Regions from separate parts of the Bacillus sp. GW823-FHT06B01 genome, predicted to be linked through region 1. Evidence: a T-box and tRNA genes for the amino acid it is inferred to sense, from the RefSeq annotation. Region 1 holds a T-box; the other holds one or more tRNA genes.
The links. The T-box of region 1 lies ahead of AC1Q8N_RS23170 (tryptophan--tRNA ligase). A T-box ahead of a tRNA ligase gene usually reads a tRNA of that ligase, here a tRNA-Trp.
Positions count from the first base shown of each region.

Region 2: it encodes a tRNA-Trp, which carries the amino acid that the T-box ahead of AC1Q8N_RS23170 (tryptophan--tRNA ligase) is inferred to sense. The anticodon was not compared.

Region 1 covers NZ_JBXAHR010000005.1:315,724-335,566, reverse strand. Annotated here, with positions in the region: gene AC1Q8N_RS23270 (SDR family oxidoreductase) at 1-323, opposite strand, end outside; gene AC1Q8N_RS23265 (putative ABC transporter permease subunit) at 380-2,038, opposite strand; gene AC1Q8N_RS23260 (ABC transporter ATP-binding protein) at 2,031-2,756, opposite strand; gene AC1Q8N_RS23255 (hypothetical protein) at 2,845-3,039, opposite strand; gene AC1Q8N_RS23250 (DUF3796 domain-containing protein) at 3,220-3,579, shown strand; gene AC1Q8N_RS23245 (helix-turn-helix transcriptional regulator) at 3,567-3,770, shown strand; gene AC1Q8N_RS23240 (tubby C-terminal domain-like protein) at 3,979-4,941, opposite strand; gene AC1Q8N_RS23235 (YjjG family noncanonical pyrimidine nucleotidase) at 5,114-5,824, opposite strand; gene AC1Q8N_RS23230 (DUF1648 domain-containing protein) at 6,062-6,568, shown strand; gene AC1Q8N_RS23225 (tyrosine-protein phosphatase) at 6,662-7,684, opposite strand; gene AC1Q8N_RS23220 (GNAT family N-acetyltransferase) at 7,860-8,582, opposite strand; gene AC1Q8N_RS23215 (DUF2785 domain-containing protein) at 8,706-9,545, shown strand; gene AC1Q8N_RS23210 (NUDIX hydrolase) at 9,563-10,012, shown strand; gene AC1Q8N_RS23205 (VOC family protein) at 10,088-10,468, opposite strand; gene AC1Q8N_RS23200 (ROK family transcriptional regulator) at 10,514-11,554, opposite strand; gene AC1Q8N_RS23195 (MFS transporter) at 11,677-12,870, opposite strand; gene AC1Q8N_RS23190 (maltose O-acetyltransferase) at 12,940-13,503, opposite strand; gene AC1Q8N_RS23185 (FtsX-like permease family protein) at 13,878-16,367, opposite strand; gene AC1Q8N_RS23180 (ABC transporter ATP-binding protein) at 16,364-17,122, opposite strand; gene AC1Q8N_RS23175 (hypothetical protein) at 17,115-17,264, opposite strand; gene AC1Q8N_RS23170 (tryptophan--tRNA ligase) at 17,342-18,340, opposite strand; T-box leader at 18,384-18,592, opposite strand; gene AC1Q8N_RS23165 (1-deoxy-D-xylulose-5-phosphate reductoisomerase) at 18,731-19,843, shown strand, end outside.
Region 2 covers NZ_JBXAHR010000008.1:5,275-8,559, forward strand. Annotated here, with positions in the region: tRNA gene AC1Q8N_RS25815 (tRNA-Phe) at 1-43, shown strand, start outside; tRNA gene AC1Q8N_RS25820 (tRNA-Ser) at 900-989, shown strand; tRNA gene AC1Q8N_RS25825 (tRNA-Trp) at 1,468-1,542, shown strand; gene AC1Q8N_RS25830 (YonK family protein) at 1,759-1,962, shown strand; gene AC1Q8N_RS25835 (hypothetical protein) at 1,964-3,226, shown strand.

The DNA.
Region 1 (19,843 bases):
ATTCTCGTATGTGTAGAATACGCTGCATTATTAATTAAAATAGATGGATCACCTAAACGTTCTGAGACCATATAAAACAAACGATTTGGCGAATACGACTGCGATAAATTGATTTCTGCCATTTCACATCGAACACCTAAACTTTCAATCTCCTCTTTCAACAAAAAGGGCTCTTTGTCATGCATTCCCCACGGCATCGCTTTATCATACTGAGACCAGTACGTGAAAAAAATGTCTATCCCTTTTTGAGCAAGCACCTTGCATACAGCTGCACCAATTCCATTCAGACGAGTTGCCCCTGTTACAATTGCTATTTTCTTCACCTTTTCTCCTCCATCTATGGATAAATCCCCTGCACGAATACAGAGGATCTATCTTTTTATTCAATATTTGATAATATGCGTTCTGCACCTAATTTTAAAATTTTAATGAAGATATAATTTACAATCGTAAACATTACAAATAAAACGATAAACATAACCCACAGTCCTACTTGAAGGAAGAAGTATAATAGACTTACTCCCGCTACAATAACTAAAGCTATAAAAATATTAGCTAAAAAGTTCCACAAAGTTGTATATCGGCTCTTAAATAATTTCTGCTCTGTATCCCAATGTATATCTGCAGTTTGTGCATCCCAGCGTGTACCAATTAAATTAATTAACAGTAAACCGTTCGCACTTAGTAAAAACCACAGTAACATGAATACAGGAGAAATCCCAGCTACAACTGCCATCGTAATACCGAATACTGCTAAAATAATCACATTAATTAACCAAGCAGTAATTGCTTTCGCAAAAAAGATATCCGAAGCTTTTACAGGTAAATAACGATTCACAAACCAAGAGCTTCCATCACGTGAAAATGATGTTGTTGCGATAACGTTACTTCCCATTAAAAATAACGATGCACAAAGTCCTACACCAATCGCCAATCCTGCTGATTTTGGGTTATCAATATACCCTGTAATCCACTTTAAATTCCCATCTTGCACGAATAAAACAAAGAATAACATAATCGGCATAACGAAAGTTTGTACGATACAATTTAAGAAAAATTGTGGTGTACGGAATAACGTTTTAAATTCTTTTTTCACATACGCTTTCAAATGTGAACTTTGTACCGTTGATTTCTGTAAGCCTTCTGCTGAAATAACCTCTTTTTTTGCTGTACTCGTTGAAAGTCCAATAACCCCTTTTAAATATGTACGCTCTGCAATGTAATAAAACAACACAAAAAATACAAATGAAATAAGTGCAAAGATGATTACGTATAAAGGTCCCTTCCAATTTGCATTTTCTACTAATGCCACTGCTCCAAAATATGTAGTTGGAAAATAGTTTGTCATTTGTACTAGAAGAGAAGATTGGTTGTTCGCAAGGTAATTCGTAATTGCATCTTCAGAAAACGAGCTTTTATTTTTCCACTGTAAAAATACATTAATTCCTACAATAAATAGTATACTGACGATTCCAATAAATATATTTCCTCGGTCTTTATTTTTCGCTATATTTGTATATCTCATAATAACTGTCATCAGTAACGAAGCTAATACTAACGGCACAATCGGGAACAGTAAGTAAATAAAAATCATGTATATGTAATAGGTAATAAATGCGCTACTTTTTAACCCGTACGTAATAAAGATTGGTAATAAAATGAATGAACTCATTACGTATTGTGTAATTAATACCGTTAAAAATTTTGCCGAAATAATCTGGGCTGGTTTCAATGGTAACGGTAATAACATTTCAATGTCATTACTATAGTAAAATACAGTTAAAATGTTCGTTATACTCATTAAAAATACCCATATACTCGCAATCGCAAGTCCCATTGCGATAATCATTCCTGGGTCTTGCCCTAAATGTTTCATACCTTCATACATTCCGTGCGTGATAGAACCAAATATTAAAAATCCTACAAATAAAATGGCTGCAAATGAAAATACATACGCCCATCGCTTCTTCTTATCTGTTATGAAATCTGCATAATTTAATTTCAATAATACTTTCGTTAACGTCCAAATTTTACTCATTGCCCGTCATCTCCAAGAACATTTTTTCAAGTGATTCATTGGATTTAAAATGATCTCTCATTTCATCTAAATTCCCCTTAAACTGAAGATTTCCCTTATTAATAATTGCAACGCGGTCACATATTTTTTCTGCCACTTCTAATACGTGTGTCGAGAAAAATACGATTTTTCCTTTATCCGCATGTTCTCTCATCATTTCTTTTAAAATATATGCAGATTTCGGATCAAGCCCCGTTAACGGTTCATCTAAAATCCATACATCTGGCTCATGCACGAGCACACCAATAATAACGATTTTTTGTCTCATACCGTGCGAGTAACTTTGAATTTGATCCGATAACGCATTGTAAAGATCAAATTTCTTCGCTAAAGACTCGATTCGTTCTTGGCGTACTTCTTTCGGCACTTCATACATATCTGCCATAAAGTTTAAATATTCAATTCCCTTTAATCGTAAAAACATATCTGGGCTATCTGGAACATAACCAAACGTCTTTTTCGCTTCCATCGGATATTTCATAATATCTTTACCGTTAATCGTAATCGTTCCTTTGTCCACACCATGAATACCAGTAATCATCTTAATTGTCGTTGATTTACCCGCGCCATTCGGTCCTAAAAATCCAAAGATTTCTCCGCTAGGCACAGATAAACTTAAATCTTTTACTGCATAGGTAGACCCATTATAACTTTTTGACACATTCGTAATTTCAATCATTCCATCCAATCCTTTCCTTAATTACCAAATAACTATATTAATATTATAGCATACTTCTATTTTTAGATTTTTATATTTTTTCAGTTTTTTAACCTTTAAAATAAATATACACGCCTAATCCAACGATTAAAACGACAGCTAATATAATATAAATCATCGTCAGCCGTTTAATATTCCCTTTTGTCGCTTTACTATAATTCGCATCACCATTTCGCCCAATTAACACCGTCGCCACTACAGTAATGACTACAAGTAATACAACGATCATGATCCCAGTTAACATTCCTTCCTCCCCCCTCCTTACAACCATTTTACAATATTATCCTCTTTATTTCGCAGTATATTTCCTCTTTTTACTATTATTATGAAAAGAATTGGAAAACTATTATTACTATACATTTTTATATGTGATATATTTATAACATAACGTGATTTATTTCTAACACTGAAAGGAGAATCTATCGTGAAAACAACTTGGATAAAATATTTAGGATTTCTCGGTTTCTTCGGTTTCCTCGGCTTTTTTTATGAAAAAGGATTGTTTACTATGTTTTGTTTCTTCTCCTTTTTCACAACGTATAGAACGGTTCAACACGATGAACTATTTGAACAAATCGTCAATAAATCGTGCCGCAATGCATTTATCGTTACATTACTAACGACCGCTATCATTATGTTTATTGAAATGTTATTTCCAAACCCGGCGCTACAAGAGATTGATATCGCTCTTATTTTCAGCACACTCATTCTTACGTTCGGCTTCTCTATGTTCTTTTATGATAAACCTGTTGATGAAATGGAAGATGCGCCATGGCGTTCGTAACGAGAATAAAAGAATACCGTGCCAAATTGAACATGACACAAGAAGATTTAGCGAAAACTGTTGGTGTACGTCGTGAAACGATAAGCCATCTCGAAAAAGGAAAATATAACCCTTCCTTACAACTAGCTCACGATATAGCGAAGGCACTTCATAGTACGATTGATGAGATTTTTATTTTTGAGGATAAATAATGTGAAACTTTAATCAGTGGGGGTTTTCTTCACCCCCCACTGATTATTAGTTGAACCAATCGGACTTTTATGGGCAGCCCGCCCCCCACCTAAATTCTTTGCTTTCGCTGCGTTTTGAGGTAGGGGTCTTACTGCCCATTAAAGTGGGATAAAAAATATCGGCATTCTTTTCACAAAGAATACCGGTATTTTTCATTTATACAACTAATCACCCATACAAAATCGCATGAAATACGCCTAACAATAAATATTGATCCTCTATATAATTCTCATCATATACATTCATCTCAATATCATACATATCTTCCTCAAGACGAATATTCCAATCTGCGATTACATAGCCGTTTCGTAATAACTTTCCAAGCCCAATTGAAGTTTTGTGAACAACATATTCTTCTCCCTTATATGTAAAAGTAAATAAGAAATTTGCATCTAATAACTTTCCGTCACATACAAGTATTTCATGCTCTGCATCATTATTATCGATATACGTTACTAAAATCCTTCTTTGACGCTGCCTACTTACATCCTTTGCAACGACGCGAATATTGTCCTTACTATCCTTTATTTCATAAATGATATTACTACCGACTTTCGGAATAAAGTCTAGCACTTTCATCAACGTATTTTTATAATAGCCCCGTACTGCGCCTACTCTTTCGCTTTCATTATAAACCTCTATTGACGTCGTATCCGCCTTACTATCACACAGTCGCTTGTAAGAAAGCTGCATCATTCGCTCTCCTCTTAAGTACTGATCAAACGTCACAGGATATTCTATCGCGCGCAGTTCCTTATTTAGCTCATTTAAATAACGCCCAACACTTTCTACTAATGCTGTAGTGGATATACGCTCCTTAAGTTCAAATTGCTGCCAACTGGAAGCTACTCTCCACTGATTTTCCTCTTCGTATAAGAATCCAAGAATTACTTCCTCACGATCACTCGTTTCATAATTCAACTGTTCGTTCTGCCCATGTTGCACTTGTTCCATCCACTGTCCTAAATAAATACCAAGCTCTGCAACCTTCATGCACGACTTCTGGAACAGTACGCTGTCACCGACAAGAATCGTTACATCCCCTTCAATAAAGCCATTTGCATAAGCGGCATACCGTGGCTCATCCTTCTGCGGAATACTTTTGTCTAACTCAAATAAAAACGTTAACATTCTTTACTCACCTCTAGTTATTACACCGATCGTACCTATAAATTGAACCCAACTCAAATTATATCGACGATTTTTCCAATATATCTACCGTAACTCAAAATATATCAACGATTTTTTCGATATATCGACGATTCGACAAAGAATATCGACTTATCGACAAATATCAACACATTTAAAATGAAACTACCTTTTCTTCCGCCACTTCTACAATTTCTAAAATTTGTAGCAGGCTCTCCACTTCATAAGTCGGCTTAACACTTGCCCTATTTTCTTTCAAACTTGGATTATACCAACACGTATCAATGCCGTAATCTTCTCCGCCTTTCATATCAGAAGTTAGCGAATCTCCAACCATCAATACACTTGATTTATCAGTAATTCCAAACTTCTCAAATGCATAATCAAAAATCTCACGTGCTGGTTTTTGATGACCAACCTCTTCTGAAATAATAATATGATCAAAGAAATTACATAAAGGCGAATTTCCAATTCTCGATTGTTGCACCTTCGTATATCCATTCGTAATAATACCTAACTTGCAATCTTGTAGTTTCTCACATAATTGTACTGCACCTTCTATAAGATGTACTTCTTTCCCTAAGTTTTCAAGGTATACATCACTAAATTGCTGCGCATCTACTTCTATATTATGCAGTGCAAATAATTGTCTAAATCGATCTACCGCTAATTCACTTAGTGTAATCATTTTATTTTCTAAATCTCTCCATAATCCATTACTAATCTCTTTATAACTTGCAAGATAATCATCATACCCTGTAGGCATGCCAAACTGTACAAACGCGTTATGTAATGCGTTTCTTTCCGTCTCAGGAAAATCTAATAATGTATCATCTACGTCGAATAATATAACTTTGTATTTCATTATGCTCTCCTCAACTAGTACGTTATTTACAACTTTTATTTTCTCATTAATCGTCTCTTAAGTCGAACTTTTTCCCTTTACGAATAATAGCTGTACAGCAATCTTAAAGTTGTTTCAGACACACGAATCATGTTATTCAAAAATAATTAATTGTGAAAATACTATAAATTTGAGATAATTTGGATAATGAATCCAATTTTTAAAAAGGAATACAGGAATAGAAAGGGGCGGAAAGACATAGTAAATTCATGGGGAAGACCTAAAATACAAATCCCAAAAACAAAAAGTGAATGGGTTGGAGATATCATTGGATATTCATTATTCTTTGGATCAATCATTTTTTTGATTATCATTTGGGGAAGATTACCTGAGGAAGTACCCGCACATTATAACGCATATGGGACTGTAGATCGTTGGGGATCAAAGTGGGAACTTTTACTTCTACCAGGAATAGGGGCATTCATACTCCTTCTCATGCAGACTTTAGAAAAGTTTCCAGAAGTTCATAACTATCCAAAAAGATTTAATGAATCGAATGCTAAACAGTTTTATTTAAATAGCAGAAAAATGCTTAATCAATTAAAAAATGTCTGTTTACTTATTTTTGCTTTCATCCAATTTGAAACAATTTCAATAGCTCTAGATTGGAGCGGCGGTTTTGGAAAATTATTTTTACCGATATTATTAATTGGGACAGCTATTCCAATTGTGATAGGAATAATAAAGCAACGAAACATCTCATAATACGAACCGATATTTCGTTATCGAGCTCTTTATGGAACGAAATTATATCAACAATAAGAAAAGGAGGCTAATCCACATCAGCCTCCCGAATTCTTATTTATCCTCTAGCAATAACTCTTTCATTTCCTCTAACGACTCTTTCGTAAAGCCGAGTGCCTTTTCAGCATACGCTTCAACTGAACCGTATTGCTTTTTCAATTCATCAATCGCAGCTTGTAAATATTCAGCACGCGCTTCAAACATTGCACCTAATATTGCTCTACTTTCATCGTTTTGTAATTTTGCACCTAAAAAGGCCATCATTTTTTCATTTAACTTTTCACGGAAACCGTTACTTAGTAAGTAGTCTTCCATTACTGTTTTTTCCGGTACACCTAGTAAAAGTAATAATAGTGCTGATCCAAATCCTGTACGGTCTTTTCCAGCTGTACAGTGGTTTACTAACGGTAAGTTTTCCGGGTTTTGCGCTAAGTTTAAGAAGCTCACAAATGCCTCATTACCACTTACGAAATCTTGATTCATTTTCACAAGATACTCACCCGGCTTCCCTAGCATAGAAAGGTCACCAACTTGGAAAAACTCGTTTATATTTAAATCTTTCGCTAAGTCTTGCATAACTGGTAAGCACACTTGACGAGCGCCTGTAATTTCTGGGTTTGGCTTATGCTTTACCTCAAAGTCTGTACGGTAGTCACAAATTAACTTTAAGCCAGACTTTTGTAAATAGTCGATATCCCACTCTGTTAGTCCTGCTAATTCTTCAGAACGGTACAATTTACCCCATTTTACTTTACGGCCTTCAGTCGTTTCATATCCTCCCATATCACGGAAGTTAAACGCGCCTTGTAATGGCAATCTACGCTCAGCTACTGTCACTGCTTGTCCATTACTTCCAACTAGTCTAAAATATGGACGTTCATTTTCACTCGGGTTTTCAATTGTACATGATGATTCTCCATTTACCGTTGCAAGTAATTCTCCAGTTTCTTCAATATGATCTGGTGAAGTACTCCAATAAATACGAACTTCTTCTATATTATTTTCCCACTTTATATATAGCGTATTGTCTTCATTTCTTTCTACAGTCGCTTGTAACCAATTTCTTTGCTGCTCCATTCTTTCACCAACACTTTCTCGTATAATCGAATCTTTCTTTATTGTATTATAGAAATATCTATTTTGTCGTTCTCATTTTTCTTTTTATCTTACAAACAGGCAAGAAGTTCTTTTACTTGTTCAAAATTTGTACACGGATTCCCGTTAAACAAGTTCAAGAACCTTTTTCACCCTCCTAAACCTTCCTCACATATCGCTCAGTAGAACTTAATAACTGACATCCATTCTTTTCAAAAACATCCTTCATCCACTCATTTTGTACATTTGTCTCGCCAATATAATATGATGCGCCTATTTCTTTTAAGACAAACATTGCTCCTGTAAAGAATACCGTTTCATACCCTTTATTTCGCATATTTGGAGCGACTGCGAAATACATGAGTTTTCCTTCTTCTAACGTCCCCTTTTCAATATGCGGGATTACAATTCCTACCGGCTCTTCACCTACACTCGCTGTTAAACAATGCTCTTTCCATTGCTCACCAATTTCTTGTAGCATCATATTTACAAATTGATCATAAGTGACGTGCTCTTCCGTCATTTCGTTCCAAAGAGAATAAAATGTATCTTCTCCTACTTCTTCAATCAGCTTAAAATCAATTTCACTTCCTACATCTTCTACTTCATATATATCCTTAAACACAATCATGTTTTCAGTAACATATTCAAATAAATACGTTTCAAAACATTTCTTATACACATCGTAATTTGGGCTTTTTGAAGAAATCTCAAAATGTAAGTTTTCTATTCCCTCTTTTTTAGCCTCAGCAACGCAATATTGCATCATTTCCTTTAATTGCTCTTCTGTAAAAGACTCTGCATTATTTTCTTTTATCATGATAGAAGAAGCATTTCTTCTTATTTTAAAATGTTTTTCTAACTGTTCTATAGTCATCATATACTTCCCTCATCTATGTCATACTCGAATTTCTACTTGTTCTCCTTGCATGAGCAGGATTGTCCTTGAATATATAGAATACTAGAAAACATCGCATCTTTAAAGTGCGGAGGAGGTTCTCCATTGGATATTACAACGTTACAACAACAGTTAGAGCTTATACAACAAAATGACTATACGCAACTGCAACATATAGATATAAATGAGTTAACGCTCAATATGCTTCAGTATGTCGGAACGACTGATAGTTACGTTCGTTACCAACTTATATATAAATGCTTTTCCTATTTCATTCATCATGAATTCCTTATGGATGATCAGCTGAAATTACTTCTGCAAACTTGTTTAAGCGATGAGTATTTATATTGTGATATTCACTCCCCACATACAGATGGGGTTTTCACACGTTCTTACACTGTTTCGTTAATCGCGCTAATACTCCAATTCGCTAACTCGCACTACTTTTTCACAGAGGAAGATATTGAAGAAATAAAAAACAAACTCATTTCATATACAAACTTAGAAACGGATTTTCGAGGCTATATTGAAAATAAAGGATGGGCTCATTGTCTTGCCCACGTATCAGATGCCTTTACTGAAATTGTTCACAATTCCTATACGACCTTTGAGTGGTATGAAGAATTAATTCATTGTTTATTAAATAAAATTTTTATCCCATCGGATCTATTTCATAATAATGAAGATGAACGAATTGTTACACCGTTACTATCGATGCTATATCATGATTTTCCGCAAGATGAGTTAATTTCAATTATTTATAAAAAAATAAAAAGGCTACCTCAAATTAGAAAACGCCTTTCACTTAATGAGTATTGTATATTATGTGCCAACATTAAAACCTTTTTACGCACATTATTTTTCAGAACGAAAGATGATCATAACTTAGCCTATACAGCACGTAAAACAGAAAGAATGTTAAAAGAACTTCCTAACTATTATTAACTATAAGGAGAACAACTATGGGTTATATTGAAGATATGAGAAATTTAATAGGAAATCATCCACTTATTTTAATAGGTTCACACGCCATTATATTAAATGAGAAAAATGAAATATTACTGCAGCTACGTACAGATTTTAAGCGCTGGGGTATTATTGGCGGCGCCTTAGAATATAACGAAACGTTAGAAGACGCTTTACAACGAGAAGTATATGAGGAAACTGGACTTTTCATTAAAAATCCAGAACTATTCCGTACATACTCAGGACCAGATCTCTTTCAAATCTATCCAAACGGCGATCAAGTACACGGTGTACTCGTTGTTTATATTTGCCGCGAATTCAATGGCGAACTTGTATGCGACCAAACGGAATCGAAAGAACTACGCTTCTTTCCGCTTGATGAGTTACCTAGTAATCTTCCTCCTGTTATTGAGAGAATTATTAAGGAGTTTCAGCACTCCAATTAAAAAACATTACATATTTTTATAGAAATAAAACAAGCTCATTTCCCATCATGATAACGCGAAATGAGCTTGTTTATGTTAGATTGTTATCTCAATCTGATTTCCTTCAGGGTCGCTTACTACACTTTCATAGTAACCATCCCCTGTAGTACGTGGGCCGTTTAATACAGGGTATCCTGCTTCTCTTAATATATTAGTTAATTCATTCACTTTTTCTTTACTACCTACAGAAAAAGCAATATGCGCATATCCCATTGTTTGTGTTTGTGTATTACCGTCTATCCCTACTTGCCTCATAAGTTCTAGACGCGCTCCACCTTCAAAAGTTATAAAATAAGATTCAAACTGCTTTTTCGGATTGTGATATAAGCTATTTTCTTCACCACCGAAGTACTGTTTATAAAAATCACGCATACCTTCTAAATCATTTACCCAAATTGCTACATGTTCAATTTTCATAATCGACACCTTTTCTTTTACAGTATTCAACCAACAATTTGATATTTAATTTTCTTTACTTGCTCTTATAATCATCAGATCAAGTCCAAGGCTTTTTAATCCATATAAATAATCTTCTTTCCAATCGCTCACTGTTATTTTCGGAATATGTTCCGCTGGAATGTACTTCGGACAAGTTTTTACAATTTGATCTATTACAAATTGGTTCACTTCATCATCACAAAAGATAAAGGCATGCGGGTTAATAATAGCTATACATGTAGCTATTAAACGAGTAATAGCATCTATATTATATTGCTCTGGATTATTTGAATCTCTTACTGCATCTTCACTTCTCAAAGATTGTAAGAAGTTTTTATTATCATACTGTGGAACGAAAGATATCTCCCCTGAGAAAAAGGTACTCCCTCGTACCACATCTCCATTTATCATAATTCCCGCCCCTGGGCCGTTTTGACCTGAATACAAATATACAAGAGATGATTTATCATTATTTCCAGTATTTTTATAATAGCCAAGGACTGCGGCATTCATATCATTTTCTATTACTACAGGTATAGAAAACAGATCCTCCAAATGACTTTTCAAATTAAAATTTTGGAACTTTTCATAACCAGGTATATAAAAAATACGACCATTATCAACCGAACCAGGCACACCAATTGATATAGAGCTTATTTTCGGGAATGTAGCTATAAGACTTTCAATATGTTTAGATAATAGATTTACGCCAGTATCAATTAATACACTTGAAGTACTTCCTTGTTCTTTTACTTCCCCTAAACAGTTAAAAATGGTATAGTTTGTTTCATTTTTCTCTAAAAATATCGCTAATCCTAACATATATTCCGGATTATACGCATATCGTTTCGCTCTTCTTCCGCCACTTGAATCATCTAAACCGACTAAAGTGACTTCACCATCTTGTTTCATATTTTCTATAAATTTACTTATCGTTGGAAAACTAATTTCTAATGTATTACTAAGTTCAACTTTCGTCGCACTTCCTTGCTCTAGAAGAGCCGTACGAATGCCGCGAAAGATCGTCTCTTTAATCGATTTTTGAGTAACAAATTGTTCACTCAAATCGCTCACCACCTTAATCAACATACTTATTAAACACTTTTAATAAGTTGCGTTGACAATATATCATACATCATTTTCTAAAGCAATAGAGATGATATATTTCCGCTGCATGCAATCCTTATTTAGCTCGGTGTATTCTCTCTCGTAATAGACGATACAATTCCAGACAAAAGAACAAATAATAAAACAGCTAGCAAGGCATTACGTATTCCGAATGCTTCCCCAAGTATCCCTAAAAATGGTGGTCCGACTAAAAAGGCTGTATAACCAATGATAGAAACTGCAGCAACATTAGAAGTCGCATTTTCACGGTCATCTCCAGCAGCTGACAGACCAATTGGGAACCCTAGCGCTGCACCAATCCCCCACAGTACTACACCAAATGCTAGAAAATACGAATTACTCCCAAATATTACGATTGAAATTCCTAGAATCGCCATCATAATAGTGGCACGTACGACAGCGACACGACCGAATCGATCAAGGAAATAGCTGCTACACATACGAGTTAACGTCATTGCTAATACAAAAATTGCGTACATAATAGAACCTGCCACTATACTTTGCTCATGTCCATCTACCATCACGATAGGTAGCCAATCATTTGCACTACCTTCTGCAAATGCCATTCCAAGCACAAAAAGACCAATTAAAAGCACCTTTTTTTCCATACGTAAGGAAGTACGCTTCTCTCTCCTTTTGTTCCGCGATTTCTCCTTCTTTCCTGTTCCATGCGGAAGAAAACGATACACCATACATACAAGTAATAGAAACATGACCGAAATCACAAGAAACTGATACAGAATCGGGATGTGAAGCGACGCTGCGACAGAACCACTGAGCGCGCCTACTAAAGTTCCTACACTAAAAAAGCCATGGAATTTCGGAAGAAGAGTTGTTCCTAATTTCTGCTCAATGGAAGAACCTTCTACATTCAATGCGACTTCCGCCAATCCGTAGCCTACTCCAAATACTAGTAAGCTACTAAAAGCCCCCATACTAGAAACAAAATAAATATTTATACCTAAACAAATCAATCCAACAATCATAAAAAACATACTGCCTATAATAACGTCTCTAGCTCCCTTACAGTCAATGAAGCGGCTTGCACTCAGTAAACCAATTATTGAACCAACAGATAGTCCGAACAAAATCCAGCCCATTTCTGCATTTGACACTGCTAACATATCTCGAGTAGCTGCTGTTCTTGAAATCCATGTAGCAAACGCGACACCTGGCAAAGCAAATAAGAGAAAAAGAGCGTTTCGAGAGGCAAGTAATGTCTTTGTATGATTGTCCGCACTATATTTCTCCATATGAAACACCTTTCACATTGTCTATACGATAAGACACCAGTTTATTCATATACCCGTCAAAAACGATTTCTATAAGTCTATCGTTTTAATAACTTTAGCTGGATTACCACCAACAACTACATTATGAGGTACATCTTTTGTCACAACTGCCCCTGAGGCAATTACAGCGTTGTCTCCAATTGAAATACCAGGGTTAATTATAGCTCCCCCGCCAACCCAAACGTTGTTACCAATCTTTACAGGCTTTCCATATTCTTTACCAGAATTCCGTTCCACCGGATGTAAAGGATGAGTGGCCGTATAAATATGGACACCTGGTGCAAACATACAATTATCACCGATTCGTACTTCACAAACGTCCAAAATCACACAATTAAAATTTGCGAAAAAGCTCTTTCCAACATGGATATTGTAGCCGTAATCACAACGAAAATCAGGATTAATTTGGGCTTTCCCATCAGCTGAAGAACCTAAAAGCTGATTTAATAATGTAAAACGTTTTTCATCTCCTGTCTCCATCGCCTCGTTATAAAGGCGTGTTAAACGTTTTGCCTCCACCCTATCAGCCACTAATTCTTCATCCTCCGCAACATACATTTCTCCCGCTAACATCTTTTCTTTCTCTGTTTTCATACAATCCTCTCCCTCGTTATAGAATGAATTACACTTATTAAACAACTTTAATAAGTGACTTTAATTATACTTATTAAACAAGTTTAATAAGTATCCCTATATTAGCATATTTTTTAATATGTGCAACTAATAAGTTTTGAAAGGAAATGTGAATTCTTACTTCACCTAATGATATTACTTGGTGACATTTAACTAATATAATGATTTATCCATTGTTTTTCATTAAAACCGTTGAGACTCATCGTTACATGAAATCCTCTCCTTTAGGCGCTATACTATATGTTTATTAATGAGCAAACCAATATGCAAATCAAGTGTTAATAAAAAAGAGATTGACCCAAAAGTAGCTGAATAACTACTTGGGTTAATCTCTTTCATTTATTATCCTTATTTAACTCTTGAATAAGATCCCTTTTTCCTATTCTATTAGCAAAAGGTATAAAAATAATAAGGACTATTCCGAACATCCCCGCTATTACCGTTACGATAAGTTTGAAATCAAAAAATAAAGATGTACGATCTATTATACTTACCATATAGGTTAATAATATTCCTATAACAGCCCCTAGTACGATTCCAATAAGTACATATAAATTAACTTGCGTCAAAATAACTTGTACAATTCCCTTTTTCTTAACTGTTATTGCTCGTAAAATAGCAAATTCTTTTCTTTTAGATTGAATATTATTTATAAGTGTATTGCATACCCCTAATGTTACACTAAACAAAATTACTACAATAACAACGATGAAGATGGACCACCTTTGCTGAAACATTAAATTAGATTGCTTTAACGATTGAGTATAACTACTTATTTTTAATTGTGGATATTGGCCTTTCAATTTCTTTAATTGCTCCAACGTCTCTCTCTCATTATTTGAACTAATAAATGCACGCTCAAAGGCTGTATAATCTTGTTTATATGTTACATTCCTCCAATCCATGAGTACCGCAGGAGAATTCGGTAGCTCATTAACAATTAACCCAATTTCCACCTTACTAGTCGGTCTAACTTTTTGTTCCTGTTCTGAAAATAGCCCCAATTGAACGATATCACCTACATGAAGTTTATACCGCTCCGCTAACTCTTTTGTAACAATTATACTATTCTCCAAATTTGCTGGTACTTCTGACAGTAACCCTTGCTTTTCCATTTCTTTCAAATCACCTAAACTATAGTCAAAAGTAATATAATTTTTACCTTGCTTTAATTCTGCCAGTGAGTTCGTACTAATTGTACTTGCTCCTTTTACACTACTTATTTCTTTAAATACATTTTGTATATGAGGTAAGGTAATTGTTGAATCATTATTCAAACGATTTTCCACAACAATATGTGTTGGAAATTCGCGTTTTAAATATCTTTCATTATTTTTTTGCATCGTTTTAAATATAGTGGAGCCGAAGACAACTATCACCATCATTGTACTTATCATTAGGATAACAAATGTATTTTTCCTTACTTGCGGAATTACATTTTTAATAGCAACAAATGTATTTCTTCCAAATATTTTTTTCATCATAGGTAGACATGCTATTAATATCGAAGAAAGATAAGTCGGAAATAAAATATATACTCCTAAAACGAGAAATATAGCTCCAATTAATATCACTATCGCCTGCGTATCTCCTGTATTTGCTACAAATCCACCTAAAGCAGTTAAAAATATGCTACTAATTAAAAGGACTTTCCCCATCATACTGCGTGTTTTTTCATTAGAAAAATCGGATTCTTCATTTTCGCGCATAAGCTTTATTGGCAATATTTTCGAACTTCTGTATGAAGGATATAACATAAACACTTCAATAAAAAAGATACTACAAACCATCGTTATAGTTGCTACTTCATAATCGAAATTCATTGATTTAATTTGAAAAGCAAATATATGCTCTAGCCAACTTTGTAAAAAACGGTTACTGATTATAGCTAGTAACAGACCAAATATTCCACCAAAGAAATTAATTACACTACATTGAATAAATATAACTTTAAACATTTGTTTCGTTGTTGCTCCCATTGATCGCATAATAGCAAATTGACTTTTATATTTATATAAAAACACTTCAAAATTAGATATCAATAATAACGCAGTAATAATAAGTATTAATATAGATAAAACGATTATAAAAATATGTAATGATGCTAAGTTCCTTTTTAAAAACTCGTCTTCCTCCGCAATATCGATTCTTAATTCTTTGTCTATTTTATGAATTTGACTAGACAATGCTAATACATCGGCATTCTCTTTTGCTTTTATCAACACATAAGTAGCCTCATTGTGTTTACCTGTTTTTTCATATACGTGCTGTTTCACTGCACCTTCTGATAAAACGAGTATATCCGGAGCTGAACCTCCAGCTTCTATATCAGGTAACACTTCTTTTACTACATAGGATTTATTTTCTATTTCAATCCTTTCCCCAACTTCTACTTGTAAAGTTTCCGCTAATCCATCATTTAATGTTACTTCCTCATTTGATAGATTTTTAGAGAAGTGATATCGACTTTTCGATAACGAATCATTTTGAACACCTACTGTATAAATAGCGGTATTCAATTTATTCACTTGCAAATGATTTACTAATACTTTTGATATGTATTCAATATTTTTTTGTTCTTTAATATTTTGTAGTAAAGATTTATCCATCAACTTATTTTGATCAGGGTTATATCCAACTGATAAATCCATATCTCCATATACATTTTTCACTTCATTTATAACAGACTGTTTCGCATGACTCGAAAATACAACCATCGTAACAATTAGACAAACAGCCAACATAACGCTAACTATAGAGGAAATAGCAGTAAATTTATTCGTCTTAAAAAAGCGTAAACTTAATCCTCGTACTGATTTTATCATTTTGATTTCTCCAGTAATTTTTTAAATTTATCTAAAATGATATTCATATCATTTACTCCATGAGTACACGTATAATCATCAACATTTTCTCCATCATGAAAGAAGAGAACCCGATCTGCATACGTAGCAATGTGAGGATCATGAGTAACAAGAATCATACTTTGATTGAATCTTTGTTTCATATTGACTAGTACTCGTAAAATATCATTAGACGTATTGAAATCTAAATTTCCAGTAGGTTCATCTGCAAGAACAATTGGAGGAGATGTTATTAATGCCCTACCAATTGCAACACGTTGTTGTTGTCCCCCAGAAAGCTGAACTGGTCGATGATTTCTCCAATTTACTAAACCAAGAACATCTAATATTTTATTTGTTTTTTCTCGTATCTCTTCTTCTGAATCAGTTGATAATATGAGGGGTAACGCAATATTTTCTTCTACAGATAAATCCTTTAATAAATGAAATGACTGGAAGATAAATCCTATGTTATCCCGCCTGTACTCCGTCGCATATGGTTCAACAAACATATTTGTAGGCACTTCACCATTTACATAGATAACCCCCTCATCAGGCTTATCTAGAGCACCAAGAATGTTTAGTAATGTACTCTTTCCAGATCCACTCGTTCCCATTATGGCAAGGAGTTCTCCTTTATTTAACTCCAAAGTTACATTTTGTAACGCCCTAACATTTGTATCTATACTCTCATATGTTTTACTTAAATCTTGAACTGCTAACACAACTTCACTCATCATTATTCACCTCAACATTATTAAGTTTTATTCCCTCCACCAAATTAACCTGAATTAAAATTTTTTCTTTTAAATTACTAGGTGGTACAATTTCTGTTCCTATTTGAACTAGCAACATTTTTAATTCGAGAATTGTAACCATTTTTATCCCTCCTCACTCTATATTGGTAACAAATTGGGATTTCGTTCGATTTTTTTTGTAAAAAAATAAGGGAACGCTCAGCGCCCCCTCTCAAATCCAATCCGTTTTTTAATTTCTGCTAAATTTATCTTCGCAATTTCACGCGCCTTCTCAGCACCTTTTTCTAACGCTTCATATAATAAATTCGGCTCATTCATATACATCACATATTTCTCACGAGGTCCAGCTAATTCGCGGTCTACAACGCGAAACAACTCGTTTTTTACATCGCCCCATCCAATACCAGTTTCATACTTTTCACGCATCGACTGTATTTCATCTTCTGTCGCAAATTCTTTATAAATTGTATATAACGTTTCTAGTTCTTTCGGTTCATTCGGAAGTGAGGAGTCTGTTTTGATTTTAAATATTAACTTTCGTAGTTTTTCTTGTTCTGCAAATAATGGGATCACATTTCCGTAACTTTTACTCATCTTCCTTCCATCAAGACCAGGTAAAATGCCACCTTCTTCTTGTATGACATAATCCGGAAGCGTAAATGTTATGCCGAATGTATGATTAAAATATGACGCAATATCACGCGCGATTTCAATATGCTGAATTTGGTCTTTCCCGACTGGTACATGAGTAGCTTGAAATAATAATATGTCAGCTGCCATTAAAATCGGGTACGTATATAATCCCATATTCACTCCAGCATCTACCTCTAACCCTGCTTCTTTATTTTGCTCTACTTTCGCTTTATACGCATGAGCACGGTTCATAAGACCTTTCGGAGTTAGACAAGCTAATATCCAAGCTAGTTCTAAAATCTCTGGCACTTCTGTTTGTCGGTAAAAAATAACATCTTCTCCAAGTCCGAGTGATAACCAAGTAGCTGCTACCTCTTTCGTATAACTACTGAACTTTTCTGAATCATGCACAGCATTTAACGCATGATAATCCGCTATAAAATACAATGCGTTTCCTTCATTATTCTTTGACATTTGCAGCGCAGGTTTAATCGCACCAATATAATTTCCTAGATGCGGATAACCAGTTGGCTTAATTCCTGTTAACATTATTTTTTCACTCACACTAACCCCTCCTTTCTCAAAATAAAAAAGCCCCTCATCCTTAAAAAAGGACGAGAGACTCCCGCGGTACCACCTTAATTAGCTATCATTAATAGCTCACTTCAACTTCTTAACGTGAAGTAACCGTCTTTGCCTACTCATTTCAGCGAGAAGCTCCGGAGCCCATTCCATATTCATCCCTTACTGATTTCCACCACACATCAGCTCTCTGAAAAGTTTCGAATATGTACTCTTCTCTTTCATTGCTTTTCGTTATTTTTTTACAGTTTATCACATTCCCTTTCCAATTAAACCCTAATTTCCTGTTTTATATGGCAGGAATTTTCACCTTGATTGTCTAATAATATATAGGTTTGCAGAAATACTCGAAACAACTTTGGAGGTTTTTTCATGGTAAAATATATATCCATTTTAGGTTCAACGGGATCCATTGGCACATCTGCATTAGATGTCGTTTCCGCTCATCCTGAACATTTTAAAATCGTCGGTTTAACCGCAAATTATAATATCGATCTTCTCGAAAAGCAAATCGAATCGTTTCAGCCTCGTATTGTAAGCGTAGCGACAAAAGAATTAGCGGACACATTGCGTTCTCGTATTTCAACAAATACAAAAATTACATATGGAACTGATGGTTTAATTGAAGTATCTACCCATCCTGATACAAATCTTGTATTAAGTTCAGTTGTCGGTGTTTCAGGTTTACTCCCAACAATTGAAGCATTAAAGGCGAAGAAAGATATCGCCATCGCTAACAAAGAAACTTTAGTTGCAGCTGGACATATCGTAACCGAACTAGCGAAACAAAACGGATGCCGCCTAATTCCTGTCGATAGTGAACATTCAGCTATTTTCCAGTGTTTAAATGGGGAAAATAATAAGGAAATCGAAAAATTAATTGTTACAGCTTCTGGCGGCGCTTTTCGTGATAAAACACGTGAAGAAATGAAAACATTACAAGCGAAGGATGCTTTAAAACACCCAAACTGGTTAATGGGGGCAAAACTAACGATAGATTCTGCCACGTTAATGAATAAAGGGTTTGAAGTGATGGAAGCTAAGTGGCTATTCGATATTCCTTATGAAAAAATTAATGTTATGATTCATAAAGAAAGTATCATTCACTCTTTAGTAGAGTTTATTGATGGATCAGTCATGGCACAGCTCGGTGCCCCTGATATGAGAATGCCGATTCAATATGCATTTCACTACCCTACTCGACTACCTTCATCCTATGAAAAATTAAATTTATTAGAAATTGGTAGTTTGCATTTTGAAAAACCAAATTTAGAGAAGTTCCCCTGTCTACAATACGCATTTGAATGTGGCAAAATTGGCGGTACAACTCCAGCTGTATTAAATGCAGCGAACGAAATTGCAAATGCATTATTTCTTAAAAATGAAATTGCATTTTTCGATATTGAAAAAACAATTTACAATACAGTTGAAGCCCATCATAATGTAAAAGATCCTTCACTCGATGCTATATTAGAAGCTGATCAA
Region 2 (3,285 bases), on a different contig from region 1:
CCTAAACAGCCGTTATATGTAGGTTCGAACCCTACAAGGTGCATCTTTACTTCGAGGCTTGGCTCTGATAGCGTAACGTGAGTTGCGTAAAGGCAATGTGACAAGTTGCCACCGTGTAAACGGTCAATCCAAGCACAATCGACACTCCTAAGTCATCATTGTGATGATGGTGATAGTTTCGTGAAATTACGGAGAAAACGCTACGAGGTCAACGATGTAGTAGCAGTATTGGTTAGCACCAATACACTCCACGCTAAAGTAATGAAGAAACGAGAGTGAATCGAGAGATTGTACAGTCCGAGTCTAACAAGCAAGGGCGACAGTCAGTAGTGAAAGCGAAATGGTCGAAAGCCAAAGTAACTTTGATTACGGTTTGAGTAGCTAGTTGGCGAAAGAACATGAAGGCGTGTGGTATTTTGTAATCCAAAAGATTACGAAGCCACTGAGACAGCACGTCTTCGGTCACAGAGACTAATACAGGTATTAGATATGGTAATCTAAAAAGATGATTAATATATGACTAATTAAAATTCATACAAGCGAAAGCCTGTCTCCTTACATTACGAAGGCAACCTAAATCCCCACAACGAAAGTTGAATGAGGAGCATGATGAGTTCGCAAAACTCTGATTGTTTGATAGTGAATTGCATGGTTCTCTTAGCAGAGATTAATAGCGTGGCAACGTTGACAGAATAGGAGCTATTGAGTAGTAGTGTAACAGGTCGCAGAATGCACAGCGACTAATTAAAACGTGCGGTTGTGAGTGATACGTAATTGCTCCAAAAGAGGATTACGTGGATAAGAGAGGAAGATATAATCTTTCTAAAGGCACTCAATGCGAGGTTTAATCTCAGCCTACGCAAGACCAGTTCTGTTTTTACGGAATTGGATTTTATCTTGGAGGGGTACTCAAGTTGGTGAAGAGGACAGTTTGCTAAACTGTTAGTACCTATTTAAAGGTAGCGAGAGTTCGAGCCTCTCTCCCTCCATTAAAGGTGGACTAAGCCTAAAAAATTAGTCAGGTGCAAAGGCAACTGCATCATTCCCGAATGGGGGACGATTTAAAGATACCATTATCCATCCCGATAAGAGATTGTCTTATCTGCTTGCTATCATCGCAGTCACCGTTGAGGATAGAAGAGGTAGCTATCACGCTTGAATACGTGACAATACATGCTAGCGTATTAACGGTTCGAGTCTTAAAAAAAGCTTAATTACTAAGAGATGTGGGACAAGGATACCAACCCACCAACGGTAGACATTGGAAAGTCGCTCTGTTTCTCATATTGAAGGCAAGTGTGGGAGCGATAGAGTTCGTTGACGATGGTTTATGCGAACATTATAGACAACTAAATATGAAAAAGTGCAACCTCACATGAGTTTCCTGCACTTCTTGTGTGAGTTTTTCAAATGTATGTAGGTTTCTACCCTAGCCGTTCCTACTAAATATAAACGGCAAGGTGTCATGCGCCTTTAGTGTAATTGGTAACACAGAAGTCTCCAAAACTTCTATTCTAGGTTCGAGTCCTAGAGGGCGTGCCAAATATGTAGGTTATGGTTTTAATAGTGGTTCGACTCCGCTAGCCTGCACTCTTATTTAGAATTTAAATGTACGAATACATTATATAATATTATATACAATAACATAATATATTTTCTGTATTATACGACACCGAGATAGGTGTCTTTTTTGTTGTATATAGGTCGGTAAAATTTCATTTACCGTAATGGATTATGAGAAAAAGGGGAAATGTAGACATGGCAAAAGAGACACACACGATTAGTGTAAAAGGTTTACTAGATGCTGAGAATCGAATTATCACAGAATATGATAAAAAAGGTGTTTGCCTTGGAGATATCCATATTGATAGTGAGCTAGCTAAATTTAATGGAGCTGAGATTTCATTCACTATTAAATTGGACAAGGTTTTAAATGAGCCAAATGATGAGGCGGAATACTAAGATGAGACGCTACACGAACAAAAAGGACGAAGTAGTTGAAGTATCACAGGAACACTTAGAAACAGCAGTGGAAATTAAACTTCAATTACAAGAAATGAGTCCTAGTAGACGTGTTGTTTGGTCAAAACATCGTGAACTTATGAAACAAGAAGGATTCGAAAACTCAGATGTAAACGAGGCATATCGTTGTCTTGTAAAAGACTATCAGAAGAAGATTGGTAAATTAGTACCTGTTAAGAAACATGCTGATATGGTTTCTACATCTAAATTAGAATCTATTCGCAATATGGTTGGTGAAATGTATCAAGAAAAACGTGAGAACCAAATTGTTCTTCGTGATTTGAATAAAGCTAAACGTGATTTAGCTGACTTCCATACAATTGCAGAAGAAGTTCGAGATGCGATGTTAGATAACTGTGTTATTGAAGTTCCCGAATATGCTTACAAAGGTAAATTAGAGAGACGTGAAAACGAATTAGTAGTTTGCTTACAAGATTGGCATGTGGGAGCAGTTGTCGAGGGTGTTTATGGAAATGACTACAACTTCGAAATCGCTAAGAAACGCTTAGAGAAGATGAAAGAAGAAGTTCTTTACTACGTTAAGACATTCAATGTTAATGACGTAACGGTAATACATAATGGTGATATCATCGAGCAAATCTCAATGAGACCTACAAACCAACCATTTGAATGTGAGTTCAATATGGCGGAACAAATCAATAAAGCAACACGTTTAGTAATTGATTTCGTAGTATCTCTAACAGCCTACTGCAATGTAGAGCTTGGTTTGACAAGTGGTAATCACGACAGAATGCAGTCACACAAAGACAGTGTAATCACAGGTGATAATGTGACAGCAGTTATTTATGAGAGCATTAAGACGTTTGTTGAGATGGCGAATATTCCACGATTAAGTTTAATTGATAATACAGATTACAATTATTCAATCTTGAAGAAATTCGGGAAAGACACTTACATCAAATTCGTTCACGGAGACAAAGAGAAGCAAGCAGATGCAAACAAAATCGCATCGCATGAATCTATGGATAACGTAGAATTAACAGCTCTTGTAATGGGACACTTCCACAGTCACAAAGTTATTGACCGTAACTTCTCTAAGAAAGAGATTTACTTTGGTAGCTTAATGGGACGCAATGACTACGCACGAAACTTCAAAGGGATGTCTGATGCATCTCAAGGAGTTATTGTTGTACGTGGTGATGGAAAGATTATTCCAATTGAAGTGAACCTACAAATTAATTAGAAGTATTTTCAAGTACATGAGGTTGTCTCGTGTGCTTTTTTAATGCTTTTAAACGGAAA